2 regions of the Paenibacillus salivarius genome follow, and region 2 is predicted to be linked to the other one. Evidence: riboswitches for the same ligand, from Rfam matches in the RefSeq annotation. Region 2 holds a riboswitch; the other holds the start of a gene.

Region 1 (7,386 bases), 2.1 Mb from region 2:
TACCCTGCCTCCCTTGCCGACGCTTTCCAGCGAGGAAACAATCTCCCTGATCCGGTCCTTGACCGATATTTCGTCACGATGAATTTTCGCAACGGTGTTGCGCTTCACCGCCTTTCGGATCGCCTTCTGAAACATGGCAATGAGATCGGCGGCATGCAGCCCCTTGACAGGGTTCTCCACGACCTCGGGCATATAGGGGGTCAAATCTTCCGGTTCCTTGGAAAAAATAAGACTCCGCTCCCACTCGCGCTCATGAAGATGTTCGGCGATCCCCTTAAATTTGCGGTATTCGATCAGCTGGCGGATCAGCTCCTCGCGCGGATCCTCTTCCTCGTCCAGCAGATAGTCGAATTCATCGTCAAATTCGATCACAGGCGGCTTCGGCAACAGCTGCTTGCTCTTCATGGACAACAGCGTAGCCGCCATAACAAGGAACTCGCTGGTGACTTCCAGTTCAAGCTCCTGCATATTGTGCAAATATTCCAAATATTGATCCGTAATTTCGCTGACCGAAATTTGATGTATATCGATTTCCGCCTTGTCGATCAGGTGCAAGAGAAGATCCAGCGGCCCCTCGAACGATTCCAGCTTATATAATACCGTCGTCAATGAACATCCTCCACCCATCGCAAATCGCAAAAAAAAAAAAAGAAAATGCAGTACCCCGAAAAAGAAGGGTACTACATTAAATAAGCACTATTTTAGCTGATTCGTCAAGTTCGCCATTTCGATGGCCGCCATCGCGGCATCCCATCCCTTATTTCCGGCCTTCGTACCGGCACGCTCGATCGCCTGCTCGATATTTTCCGTGGTCACCACCCCGAAAATCGTTGGCACGCCGGTCTTCAGACCGATCGCGGCAACCCCTTTCGCCACTTCATTGCATACATAATCATAATGGGAAGTAGAACCGCGGATGACTGTACCGAGCGTAATGACAGCGTCATATTTTCCACTTTCCGCCAGCTTTTGAGCCGCAAACGGAATTTCAAATGCGCCGGGAACCCAGGCCACGCTTACCTCATCGTCCTGAACGCCATGGCGTTTTAGCGCATCCAGCGCCCCGCTCAGCAGCTTGCTCGTAATAAACTCGTTGAATCTCCCTACGACAATCGCATATTTCAGACCTTTCGAAACCAGATTTCCTTCAAATACATGTGCCATTTGATCATTCATCCCTTCAAATTTTTTCGTCTTGTTCAACATCGTCGAATTTCAGCAGATGCCCAAGCTTCGCTTGCTTCGTATGCAAATAACTGGTGTTGTCCACATTTTCCTTCATTTGAATCGGAACCCGCTCGACGACCTCCAGGCCGTAACCCTCCAGCCCTTTGATTTTGCGCGGATTGTTGGTAAGAAGACGGATTTGGCGGATGCCCAAATCTTTCAGGATTTGCGCCCCGATCCCGTAATCCCGAAGATCGGCGGGGAAACCGAGTTTCAGATTCGCGTCCACCGTATCAAGCCCTTCCTCTTGCAGCTTATATGCCTTCAGCTTGTTTATAAGGCCGATACCGCGACCTTCCTGACGCATGTAGAGCAATACCCCTCTGCCTTCCTGCTCGATCCGGCGGAGAGCCGCTTCGAACTGCGGGCCGCAGTCGCACCGGTGGGAATGAAATACGTCTCCCGTGAGGCATTCCGAATGGACGCGCACAAGGACCGGCTCATTCCCATCGATCTCGCCTTTGACCAAAGCGACATGCTCTTTGTTGTCGATGTCGTTCGTGTAGGCGACCGCCCGGAATTCACCGTAATCGGTCGGCATGCGGACCTCGACTTCCCGGTTGACCAGATTTTCCTTCTCATTGCGGTAATGGATCAAATCCTTGACGCTGATGAGCTTTAGATCGAACTGCTTGGCTATCTCCACGAGATCCGGCAATCTCGCCATCGTCCCGTCTTCCTTGATAACTTCGCAGATCACCCCTGCCGGATATGCGCCGCACATGCGGGCAAGATCGACCGCAGCCTCCGTATGACCGGCCCGTCGCAAGACGCCGCCTTTCTTGGCAATCAGCGGGAACATATGACCAGGGCGGCGAAAATCTGCCGGCTTGGCGTTCGGGTCCATAATGCCGCGAGCCGTTAAAGAACGCTCATACGCGGAAATTCCCGTCGTTGTGTCTTTATGGTCAATAGATACGGTAAAGGCCGTTCCATGATAATCCGTATTTTGCGCAACCATCGGCGTAAGCTCCAATTCTTCGGCCCGCTCTTGCGTAATGGGCATGCAAACGAGCCCCCGGCCCTGGGTGATCATAAAATTGATCACTTCAGGCGTAGCTTTTTCGGCCAGGGCGACAAAATCGCCTTCATTTTCGCGGTCTTCATCATCGACGACAATTATGACCTTACCGCGCATCAAATCATAGATGGCTTCTTCAACCCGATCCAGTTGGATATCGCTCATGTCTTTTCACTCCTCGTCTTGCAGATTAATAATATTAGGCAAAACCATTCCGGCTCAGAAACGGAAGATCAATGCCACCCCGAGCATCCGTCTCTTCTTCCTGAGAATGACTTCCCGTTCCACGGACCTTGAAGTTCAACAAGTGCTCCACATATTTCCCAAGGACGTCGCATTCGATGTTCACCGTATCGCCCGGCCGCTTATTGGCCAGCACCGTTTCCGCCAGGGTATGAGGGATAATGGAAACGGAGAAACGTCCTCCTCCGGCTTCCGTCACCGTTAAACTGATACCGTCCAGGGTAATCGAGCCTTGAGGGATAATATATTTGAAAAGAGAGGGGCTGGCCGGTTCGATCGTATACACGACGGCATTTTGATCATGGCGGGTCCGGACAATCGCCCCGGTTCCGTCCACATGGCCTTGCACGATATGTCCGCCGAAGCGTCCGCCCGCGGCCATCGCCCGTTCCAGATTCACTTTTCCGCCAGGCTTCAAATCTTTTAGATTCGTGTGCCTGTATGTTTGCGGCATGACGTCAACCGTAAATGAATTCGCACCGATCGCGGTGGCTGTCAGACATACGCCGTTAACGGCAACACTATCCCCGAGCTTCAGGTCATCCATGATTACGCCGGCCGAAATGCCGAGCACCATGGCTTCCCCTTTTCGGCTGATCGACTTCATCGTTCCGATTTCCTCTACAAGTCCAGTAAACATAAATCTGCCACCCTTCCTGGAGAGATTCCTTTGATCGAACCGACGGCTAAGCGTCAGACCAAACGGGAACTCCCCGAATACAAACATTGTCGCCAAGCTGCTCGATTTCCATTTCCGTTAATCGAACCGCTTCGCTCATTTTTTCGTACCCCGAAAAAATAAAACTTCCCGGCGATGCTTCTCCGCCGATGAGTTTAGGTGCGATAAACATCACGACTTCATCGACCAGCTTCTGCTCCAGCAACGCCCCGTTCAGTCTTCCCCCGCCTTCAACGAGAATGGAGGAAATGCCGCGCTTCGCGAGCATGCCCAGCGCCGCCTTTAGGTCAACCTCGGGACCCTCACCGCAAAACAGCACTTCGATTCCTTTCTTGTTCAGAGCCTCGGCTTTGCCAGCATCCGCTCTGGCGGTTGTCAGCAGCAGGGTCGGGGCAAGACCGTCGTTGACTACCTTGCTCTCCTCCGGAATCCGCAGCACCGAGTCCACAATAATGCGTACCGGGGATATCCCGGGGACCTCAAGCCGTGTCGTTAGCTGCGGATCATCCGCCAGGACCGTGCCGATCCCGACCATGATGCCTTGATGGCGGTGGCGCATCGTATGGACGATCGCTCGCGCCTCTTCATTGGAAATCCATTTACTGTCGCCCGTCTTTGAGGCGATTTTCCCGTCCAGCGTGCTTGCCGTTTTGATTGTTACATACGGAAACCCGGTCGAAATGAACTTGATGAACTTTCTGTTCAATTTAACCGCCCGCTCCCGAAGAACGCCTACATCCACATGGATGCCTTGTTCCCGCAGCATGTTGATACCCCGTCCGGCCACCTGGGGATTGGGATCCTCGCAGGCGACAACGACCCTGGCTACCTTTTCGCGGATCAATCTTTCGGCGCAAGGTGGAGTCATTCCATAATGGCTGCAGGGCTCCAGCGTGACGTACACCGTGCTTCCTTCCGACAGCGCTCCGGCCATATCCAAGGCGTGGACCTCCGCATGGGGCGTCCCCCGCTTCAAATGCGCACCCAGGCCAACAACAGCCCCGTCTTTCACGACGACGGCGCCGACGACCGGATTGATTTCGGTTTGGCCCAGTGCGCGTTCGGCCATTTGAAGCGCCAATTCCATGTAGTACTCATCGTCGATCCGATGCAAAACCCCGTACCTCCTTTGCCTTGATCCGGCAGTCGTACGAATGACAAAAAACCTGCCGGAGCATTCCGGCAGGTTTGAGATCAAGAGGATATATCAACGCAAATAAATAAGCAGCATCGCGGCGGTAAAGGCAAGCCAAAAATAATCATGACTGGTCATATCGCCGACAACTTTAACAAAATTATTAATTTCACCGGTTGTGAAATTAATAACATGTTCGAGTTTCTGCTAAATTAAGAGCACATTCATTCTAAAATGTCATGTGTTCCCGCGTCTCCTTCTCCCATCCAGACTATACTGTCGGTCCCGGAATCTCACCGGCTCAGCCGCATGCTCGTTAACGACGCATACGGGTCACGGACTTGTGCTCGCGTTCGAAATCGGGGAAATCCCCCTTGAAGCTCACCATCACCGTCGGTAGGGAATTACACCCAACCCCGAAGGAATGCTATTCATTTTTGATTGTTAAAATAACTGTCTTGCACCCCGAATGTTATCATTAACTTTCTGAAAAATCAAGGACATTCCTTTCATACTTTCGCGGAATAAAAAGCCGGATCCCGTGTGAAACTATCCTCGATCCCATATTTCCATATCAATAAGCAGGAGGAATGTAACGTGGCAAAACCGGATGATCGCTCTGATAATGTCGAAAAACTCCAACACAGCATTCAAAATACGATTCGTAATTTCCGTGAAGGCCAGGATTATTTGGCCGAGCATGCGGATGAAATTTCCACCGGCGAGAAAAATCAAATCGAAGAAAAAAACGCCAAGCGTCTGGATGCGATCCGCGGCTTCCGCGAGGAAGTCAAAGACGAAGCTCACGATCACTAAGCTACCCTGCCAATAAACGGCTTTTCATCGCAAAAAGGCCGGACAAAGAGCAAGTTTCCGATGCTCTCTGTCCGGCCTTTTACTGACTATTCATCCCAGACGGTAACTTCCTTCATTTTGTCTCCCGGGCGGACTTGATCGACCAGATCCATGCCCGACGTTACTTTGCCGAACACGGTATGAACGCCGTTCAAATGAGGCTGCGGTTCATATACGATGAAGAACTGGCTGCCGCCTGTATCTTTACCCGCATGCGCCATGGACAGTACGCCGCGCTCGTGCTTCGTCGTATTTGTCGCCGTTTCGCATTTGATCGTGTAGCCGGGACCGCCGGTTCCGTTACCGATCGGGCAGCCGCCTTGAGCGACAAAGCCCGGAATAACGCGGTGGAACGTCAGTCCGTTATAAAATCCGGAATTCGCCAGCTTTTCAAAGTTCGCAACCGTTCCCGGCGCTTCTTCCGGCAGAAATTGGATTTCCACTTCTCCGCCTTTTTCCAATACGATTTTACCCTTTTTCATATAGGTCACTTCCTTCTTCGTTAATACGATCCCTATTGGACAAACCTATTCCAGTTTACTACGGAATTCCTTTGAGAGCAAAACAGCCCCCGGAAAGGTCCGAAGACTTCCCGGGAGCTATCTAGTAGTCCCCCTAAAATTCAGGGGAATTTACTTCAACGAAGGCTGCTTCGCAATACGCTCGGGAATCACGTCGCAGGAAACGATATCCTGGAGCGATTCACGCTTGACGACGAGGTCGCTCTTGCCATTTTGGACAAAAACGACCGCAGGGCGGCGAATACGATTATAATTGCTGGCCATGGCGTAGTTATATGCACCCGTACACGCTACGGCAAGCAAATCACCCGATTTCACTTTCGGCAGCTCCAGGTCCCAAATCAGCATGTCTCCGCTTTCGCAGCATTTGCCGGCCACGGAAACCGTCTCTTCAGCCGCATCAAGCCCTCTGTTGGCCAGCATGGCTTCATATTTGGATTCGTACAAAGCCGGACGCGGATTGTCGGTCATCCCCCCGTCAACGGCCACGTATTTGCGGACGCCCGGAATATCTTTGCTCGTTCCGACCGTATAGAGCGTCGTTCCGGCATCGCCGACGATACTGCGGCCCGGTTCGACCCAAATTTCAGGCAGCTGCGGATATGCGCCCCCAAACGAATCTTTGACCGAATCCGTAATGGCCTTCACGTAATCGGATACTTTCAACGGCGTATCTTCAGACGTATAGCGGATTCCGAAACCGCCGCCCAAATTAATGACTTTAAATACAACATCCAGTTTGTCTTTGACTTGCAACGAGAACTCGGCTACCCGGTCCACCGCCATTTTGAAGCCTTCCACTTCAAAGATTTGCGAACCGATATGGGAATGCAGACCGAGCAAATTCAGGTTCAAGCTGCGTGAAGCCAGCTCTACCGCCTGGAACGCGGATCCGTTCCCGATATCGAAACCGAACTTGGAGTCGGTCTGACCTGTCGAAATATACTCGTGGGTATGCGCCTCGACCCCAGGCGTTACGCGGAGCAGGACGTTAACCGTGACGCCTTTTTCCGCCGCCAATGCCTGAAGCAAATGCATTTCGATGAAATTGTCCACGACGAAACAACCGATATTAGCCGAGATGGCCATCTCCAATTCTTCCGGAGTTTTGTTGTTCCCGTGAAAATGAATACGCTGCGCCGGGAATCCGGCTTGGAGCGCCGTATACAGCTCCCCCTCGGAAACGACGTCAAGCGAGAGCCCCTCTTCTTCGGCGAGACGGCACATTGCCATCACGCAGAAGGCCTTGCTCGCATATGCCACTTGAAAAGACAAACCCGACGCCCGGAATGCATCCATATATTCGCGGCATCTTTGCCGAATGAGGGCTTCATCCATGATGTACAAAGGGGTGCCGTATGTTTCTTTCAGTTCGACAGTGTCGCAACCGCCGATTTCAAGATGTCCTTTATTGTTGATTTTGCTGGTACCGTGTAAATACATCTATTCAGTCCTCCACTTTCAATTTTCACTAGTATAGCAAACAAAGGGCGAACTGAAAAATGGATTTTTGTGAATATCATTTGTGTTTTTTCATGGACACGCCCGGTTACTTTTTATTTCGCGGCATACGCGTATTGTCCCTGGTCTTGTTGAACGACGGTCTTTGTTTCGATGTCAGTACCGGTACCCTGAACACAATGCCGGCCATCGCCTTTGCATTAAACGGAATAAATGGCCACAGATAAGAAGAGTTGAACGAACG
Region 2 (7,386 bases):
TCCAATTCCCATCGGCGCATATCCTCTTCGGCAGTCCGAAACAGTTCGTCTCCGCGGGGCGGGGCTGATTTGGATGCATGCTGCGGCGCTGATGATGTCAAAGCCATCAGAACCAACTCGTCAACAAATGCAACGTATCCATGGAATCGAGCACGTCCATCAGATCCATCACATCCGTCATATCGTTCAAATCATGCAAATCGGACATAAAGGTCAAGCCTTCCATACCGTCAAAAGCATCCAGTGCATCCAATCCGTCGAACGCCGACCCTGACGCCACGGTAAAATCCATGCCGAACATGCCCTCGGATCCGGACAGAAGCGTCTCGCCGTCCGGGGACATCAGATCCATCCCGCCGGTCATATTCGGCTGCGTGTATCCGACCAAATCGCCGAGATCATAGAAGTTTTCCCCGCCGTAAATGTTATCAATCCCGTTGATCGTGCCTCCGTCGGTAAACTGAATGGATGTGCCGCCCATAATGTTCTCGCCTGCATAACCTACCACTTCGTGATCCGAATTGATAATCGCATCGCCAAGAACGCTTTCTTGAATCGAACCTACATATTCCCCGCTTCCGGTTCGAAATTGAACTCCGTTCATCATGACGTCCGGATAGGCGTAAATGCGTTGACGAAGCCCCGCGGTTTCCCATCCGGTAAATAATGCATCGAACAATGCCGTAGACATTGCCCTTCCCCCTTTCAAATCCCTCAATCTAAATATTCCGCTCTTTCGCGAATGAATTCGACGACCGGCCCGGTATCCGGCAAACCGTGAGGATGATGATCACCTCCAGGCTTCAAGATCGTGAAGACGTTGCCTCCCTGGGCCCGGTAACTTCGTTCCAGCAAGGCGCCATTCTCCTCAAACGGAACATCCCGGTCGGCATCTCCCGATACAAGCAGGATGTCTACCCCCGATTTCGCGGCAGAAGCGAGCGATGCCAGCAGCCCGTCGGTCACGCCCCCGGCGCGTTCCTCCGCTCCGGTAAGTCCGTACACGGCAAGGCAATCCCGCCACTCCGCCGCAGAGCCCGGCCCTTTGCCAAGACCGCCGGGCCAACTGCGAATGTCGACGACCGGCGCATCCAGATAGAGCGCGGCCGTCCGTTCGGGAAACATCGCCGCATACCGCAGCGCGTACAAACCGCCGCGGCTGAAGCCGAGCAGCACCGGCTTTGCGTTCAAATCATATTCCGCGGCCAGCATGGCGCGAAAGCTTTCCATTTCGCCGGCCGCATAGCCGCAGCCGTAAAGATCGCTTAGCCGGATATACGCGAGATGCCACCCCTGCTCCACAAGCGCCAAGTCGGCATCCGCGAACGCGCCGAAAAACTCGCACCGCCAAATCCATGGCCGTCCCGGGGCCGGATGTTTCGGCTCCACCAAAACACACTCGCGGCCGCGGAAATAAAAATCGTTCCGCACATATCCGTTCCAGTTGCAGCGGGTTATCTCCACCGCCCCGCCTTCTTCCTCGGCGGCCCGGGCAATCTCCGCAAGCATCGCATCCGCCGCATTCAGCGCTTCTTCAAGCGGCAAAGCCTCGAATTTATACGGACTGCAATGTCCCACATGCTCGCGCCATGCCGCGTTCAGCACATCCCTGCGGCGGCTGACGGCGCGAATGAACGATCCTTCCATGGACTGGGCCCAATCCGGCGTCCGATCCAGCACAATGTGGAAGACATCCTTCAGAACCGCCCGGGCCATGACCCAATGGCCGTCATCCTCCGGGTGGACTCCGTCATTATATTTGTATGCCGGGTCGGCTTCACGCCGCATGCGGATAAATTCCATTAACGGTTCGCGTAAATCCACTACCGTATAACCCTGCTTCGCCCCAAATTCCTTGATCCATGAGGCATATGTACCAAGAACCCCGTTGTAATCCTCATAAGGCGTTTCGAACGCGTAATCCGCCATTCCTTCCGGCTTGGCCTCGCCGTTAATAGATTTCACGTCATATGCCGGGGGCGTCATCAGGATCACTCTCGCTCCCGCTTCTTCCACCCGTTTGGCCGCCCGCATCATGCCTTCGCGGTAAAGCTCGAACCGCTCTTCCGAAAACGGGTGATATATCCCGTCATTCATCCCGTAGCAAAGGAACACCCATTCCGGCTCGGTCTCCGCCAACGCCCGTTCCAACCGTTCATGAACGCAAGGACGGGGGAACGGGTGGCTTTCTTCATGCGTCCCTGCCGCCGTTTCGCTGCCCACGCCCAGATTGATCAGTTCAAGCCGGCGGTCCGGCATATATTTGAGGAAATATGCGTCAAGATATCGGATGTAGGCCCCGTTTTCGGTGATGCTGTCACCCAGAAATACGATTCGTTTCCGCTCGGGAATGCTCAACAAGGGTTCGGACAGATCGATCATCATTTCCACGCCTTTCACAATTAGGATTCACATCTTCTCAAACCGCCTCGCCTCGAGGCCGTCCCTTCACTCGTATTCCTCCAACCGGCTTCTGGCGGCGCGATTCCTCCCCGCCTGTTTGGCCCGATAAAGGGCCTTATCGGATAATTTGTACAGCCTCTCCAGCGGAACCTCCGCCTTCGGCACGACCGTAATGATTCCCATGCTTATGGTGTAGTCGATCTTCGTGTTTTCCGATCCGTTATCAACCGTACCGTCACGCTCCACGGCACAGCGCAGCGCTTCGGCAAACTCGTCCGACCTGCGTTCGTCCGCACCAGGAAGCAGGATCGCAAATTCATCGCCCCCGTACCTTCCGAGCAAATCCCCGGGATTCATTTCCCTTCGAATCTTGTCGCTGAAATTCTGCAGCACCTCATCGCCTGCGTCGTGACCGTGCGTGTCATTGATCGTTTTGAACTCGTCGAGATCCAGCAGCAGAAAAGAGACCGGCTTCCGATTTTTTTCATATATGCCCAAAATCCGCTTTGCCCCAAGCACGAACGTCCGGCGGTTCATCGCCCCCGTCAAATCGTCGTAACTCGCAAGCTTAAGCAGTTCCATATCGGCTTTCTCCTTGGATAAGAGCACGAATCCGACATTGCCGAGCATCATATTGAAAAATAGGGAGAGAAAGGAGAGGTTCTGGTAAAGACTCGGCTCAAACGCCGAGACCTCCATGCTGGATGTCCACACCACGATGGAGCGGATCAAAAGGCCGGCCGCAACGATCAGATACAAATATCCCACGGTTAGCTTGAGGGCTGTCCGCTTCTTCCCGCGAATCATGACAAGCACGGGCGGAAGCAGAAAGAGGGCGATGGTCACAGATACGACCGTGATCCGCAGACTCTCCAAATTCCAGAACATAACGATCAGATTGTATACGAAAATAGAGGTAACAATGAGGAAAAAATAAGCTTTGCCGTACCTTCGGCTGTATCCGCCGGCCACTCTCAGCAGCGCCATCGTTTCCAAGGCGGTACCGAGCAAATAAATCGAATTCGCGGCAGCCAGAAAAGGCATGGCTTTCCAGTCAAACGCCATGATCGCCCAGGTCAACGCTTGAAACCATTTTGCCGCGTAAAAAGCATTCACGGCCCGATCCCGAGGAAGTCCATTTCTGTAGGCGGTTACAAGGATCACGGTAAAAAGATGGCCCAGCGCCAGCAATATATATACGGTATTCATATCGAGATTAAACAACATATATGCGGATCATCCATTCTATAGATCGAATCCATCTTCCAAATTTTAAGTATAAACAAAAAGAGGATTTCCGACAATGGAGATCGAAAATCCTCTAATTTTTATATCTATTTTAAGCGGTTTTTGCATTATCCTGTCTCGAAATCACGAATAGCGTCGCCCAAATCAGGATAAAACCGAACGCTTGGGCCAACGTAACCACCTGCTGGAACGCGATCCAGTTGATCAGCACGCCCACCATCGGGAAGCTGAGCTCGGCCAGCGTTGCCACAGACGCTTTCGTGGTGGTCAGCCCTTTATAATAGACAAGCAGGCTAAGCAGTCCCGGCAGCAGCGCCTGCCCCACCAAGTTCAAGGAGAAGGCGGCGATTCCGGCTCCGTCCCCGGGCAGATGCCAAGCGGCTCCTTCATTCCAAGTGATGGCGAGAAGCAGCGGCAGGGCTAAAATAAACCGGAGCGAGGTGACCGTCTCGTACTTCATCTGGCCTACCATCAGGCGTCCCATTACGGTCGACCCGCCCCAAAGCGCGGCCGCCCCGAGCGACAACAAGCTTCCTACCTGAACAAAATCATTCCAGTGCCCGAAGGGGATATCAAAACCGAAGGTCAGCAGGTAGGTCCCTGCCAGCGCAACGATGAAGAGCGCCGAAAAATGGCGCGGCAGCGACTCTTTCAGCAAAAAGCGCGCCAATATGATCGCGAACAAAGGCTGGAGCTTTTGCAGCAGCAGCACGGCGTTCGCATTCCCATGCGCCAGCCCGAGCGTGAACAAAATCGTCGCGATCGCGGAGCCCCCCCAGGAGATAAAGAGCAAGGCGCCCCCCTGTTTCCAGCCGATCCCTTTAAGCTCGGCACGGTTTTTCCATAGAATCGGGGCTACGCACAAGGCAATGAGGATATGCTCCAACAGTACGAGCTGAGCGGACGTAATCGATTTAAGCAAAATAAGACGGAACAGCGGATCCACGCCCCAAAGCGCGGCTCCCAAAACGACCAGCCAAAAGCCGCTCTTGGGGCGGGCCTTCGACAACGGCAGCGAAGAATTTACCTGAACTCTGACACTTGATGCATTTTCCATATTCCTTGACTCCTTCTTGAATATGGGGTCTACGCAGAAAACCCCTGTCATTGACGGATGTCAATGTAAACAGGGGCTGATCAAATAAGCTTGCGTCAAAGCAATTTTCTGCCGCATGCTTACTTATTGATCTTCTCCCATCCGGACTTTACCGTCGGCCCTGGAATTGCACCAGATCAGTCGCCGTCTTCCATATCGAAAACAGCGAGTCGCGGGCTGAAGCATCCTTTCGGATGACTATCACCGCCGGTCAGGAATTTCACCTTACCCCGAAGATCCATATTCATTTTATTTAGTGTGGTGTTGCATGGGTTGATTTCATATTAGTACGCCCAGAAAGCCAATTCTGTAACATACGTCACAATGAAAACAACCTATGATTTATTTTATGAAAATCAATCTAATTTACAACCATTATACATAAAAATATTCGTTTTGTAACCTACTAATTTTTTGATAGTGGATTATTCAAAAGCCGGAATGGCGATCTCGCTGTAATCCTTCTCCAAAAATGCCTTCACTTCAGGACCCGAAATAGCCTCTGCCAGCTTACGGATCGGTTCGGAATCCTTGTTGTCCTCGCGGGCCACCAGCGTGATAGCAAATGCGGATTCGGTCGTTTCCGTCAGCAGCGCGTCTTTCTTCGGCGTCAATCCAAGCGGGCTGGCATAGGCCGGGGTCATCAAAACCAGATCGGCATCATCGAGCATCCGGGCCAGCATCAGCAAATCGACTTCTTCGAACTTGTAATTCTTTTTGTTCTCGGTAATATCGGCCACGGTCGCATTGATTCCTACGCCTTCCTTCAGCTTAATCACGCCGGCCTTCTCCAGCATGACAAGCGAGCGCCCGGTGTTCGTAGGATCATTGGCGATCGCGATCGTCGCCCCTTCCGGCAATTCCTCCATTGATTTGTAACGCTTGGAATACGCGCCGTATACCGCGTGGTAGACCGGCTGAATGCCGACGAGCTTGCTGCCCGTGCTTTCATTATACTGGTTCATGTAAGGAATGTGCTGGAAAAAGTTCGCATCCACTTCCTTGTTCGCCAGCGCGTCATTCGGCTGGACATTATCCGACAGCACGACGAGTTCCAGGTTGATGCCTTCTTCTTTGAGAATCGGCTTCACGATCTCCAAGATGTCCGTCATCGGCGGAATCAGTGTCGCGACCTTCAACGTTACTTCTTCGTTTTTGGCGGCGGGGTTATCCCCCTGATTCGCGGTATTTTCTCCCGGTGCATTACCGTTACCTTTGCTATTGCCGCTTCCGTTTCCGTTGCCGCATCCCGCTACGACAATCGCAAGCACCAAGGCAAGCAGTCCAAACATCCAACTTTTTTTCATCTCAAACACCCTCCAATATTTTCGGTTTACTCTCTTTCTAACATGCTGATGTTTCTCCAGAATTTTCTTCACCGCCGGTCCAGCCATCTCGCGATCCTGCTTCCGGTGTATTGAACCAGCTGCACCAAAATAATCATGAGCACGATGACGGCCGCCATTAGTTCCGTTTCAAACCGCTGATAGCCGTAACGGATCGCAAAATCGCCGACCCCTCCTCCGCCCACGACACCCATGACGGTGGAATACGAAATAAAGCTGATCGTCGAGGTCGTCAGTCCAAGCACCAAACCGGAGCGAGCTTCGACATACAAAAATTTGCGGATGATCGCTAGCCTCGAAGCTCCCATCGAACGGGCCGCTTCCACCACACCTTTCGGCACTTCCAGCAGGGATTGCTCCACTTGTCTGGCATAAATCGCGATGGCCACGATTCCAAGCGGAACCGAAGCGGCAAGCGTGCCGATCGCCGTTCCGATCAAAAACCGGGTGAAAGGAATAAGGAACACGACCAGCAGCAAAAAAGGAAATGACCGCACCACATTGACAAAACCGCCGAGTATCGCGGACCATGTCCGGTTTTCGTAGAGCTGGCCCTTCGCGGTCAGAAACAGCATCGTCCCCAGCGGGAGGCCCAGCAACAGCGCCGCTGCGACCGAGATGCCGACCATCAGGAAGGTCTCCCCGATCGCGTCGGCAATCTGCGGCCAATACTGGATGAATTTATCGAGCATGACGGAAAAATCAAACATCGGCCTGCCCCGCTTTCCCCAGCAGCATTTCCCGGTATGACGGCGGCCTGCGGAATTCGGTCTGCTCCGCCCGCTTTTCCAGCTTGAAGCGGTCCGTCAGACGGCCCTGCTCCATAACGGACACCTCCCGGCAAATCGCCTTCACCACGTCCATCTCGTGAGTTACGATCACGATCGTGACCCCAAGCGCTTCATTGATATGCCTCAAAACCCCCAGCACTTCCGACGTCGTGGCCGGATCGAGCGAAGAGGTGGGCTCGTCGCAGAGCAGCACCGATGGCTTGTGGGCAAGCGCACGGGCGATCGCGACCCGCTGTTTCTGTCCGCCGCTGAGCCGGGCCGGGTACTCCTTCGCCTTATCCTCCAATCCGACAAATCGAAGGCATTCCCGAACCCGTTCCTTTTGCTGCTTTTTCGGCATGCCGGCGAGCTCCAGCGGAACGGCGACATTGCCGCTCACGGTCCGGTTATGAAGCAAGTGAAATTGCTGAAACACCATGCCGATTTTCCGCCTGGCCAGCCGCAGCTGACCCTCCGGAAGCCGAAGCAAATCCTGCCCGTCGATCGTCACGCTGCCCCGATC

Evidence for each region. Region 2 has a riboswitch for FMN ahead of ACSFXJ_RS20780 (DMT family transporter). Riboswitches for the same ligand answer to the same signal wherever they lie in the genome.
Region 1: it holds a riboswitch for FMN, as region 2 does, so the genes downstream of both, ribD (bifunctional diaminohydroxyphosphoribosylaminopyrimidine deaminase/5-amino-6-(5-phosphoribosylamino)uracil reductase RibD) here and ACSFXJ_RS20780 (DMT family transporter) in region 2, are expected to answer to the same signal.

What each region holds. Positions count from the first base shown of each region.
Region 1 is NZ_CP195592.1:2,432,101-2,439,486, reverse strand. It holds gene ACSFXJ_RS10935 (segregation and condensation protein A) at 1-627, opposite strand, end outside; gene ribH (6,7-dimethyl-8-ribityllumazine synthase) at 697-1,164, opposite strand; gene ACSFXJ_RS10925 (bifunctional 3,4-dihydroxy-2-butanone-4-phosphate synthase/GTP cyclohydrolase II) at 1,181-2,413, opposite strand; gene ribE (riboflavin synthase) at 2,448-3,131, opposite strand; gene ribD (bifunctional diaminohydroxyphosphoribosylaminopyrimidine deaminase/5-amino-6-(5-phosphoribosylamino)uracil reductase RibD) at 3,178-4,284, opposite strand; FMN riboswitch at 4,556-4,733, opposite strand; gene tlp (small acid-soluble spore protein Tlp) at 4,903-5,121, shown strand; gene ACSFXJ_RS10905 (peptidylprolyl isomerase) at 5,208-5,642, opposite strand; gene lysA (diaminopimelate decarboxylase) at 5,793-7,124, opposite strand; gene ACSFXJ_RS10895 (spore germination protein) at 7,231-7,386, opposite strand, start outside.
Region 2 is NZ_CP195592.1:4,488,397-4,495,782, forward strand. It holds gene ACSFXJ_RS20760 (SH3 domain-containing protein) at 1-107, opposite strand, end outside; gene ACSFXJ_RS20765 (hypothetical protein) at 107-691, opposite strand; gene ACSFXJ_RS20770 (GDSL-type esterase/lipase family protein) at 715-2,400, opposite strand; gene ACSFXJ_RS20775 (GGDEF domain-containing protein) at 2,449-3,630, opposite strand; gene ACSFXJ_RS20780 (DMT family transporter) at 3,743-4,708, opposite strand; FMN riboswitch at 4,834-4,989, opposite strand; gene ACSFXJ_RS20785 (MetQ/NlpA family ABC transporter substrate-binding protein) at 5,173-6,054, opposite strand; gene ACSFXJ_RS20790 (methionine ABC transporter permease) at 6,123-6,803, opposite strand; gene ACSFXJ_RS20795 (methionine ABC transporter ATP-binding protein) at 6,796-7,386, opposite strand, start outside.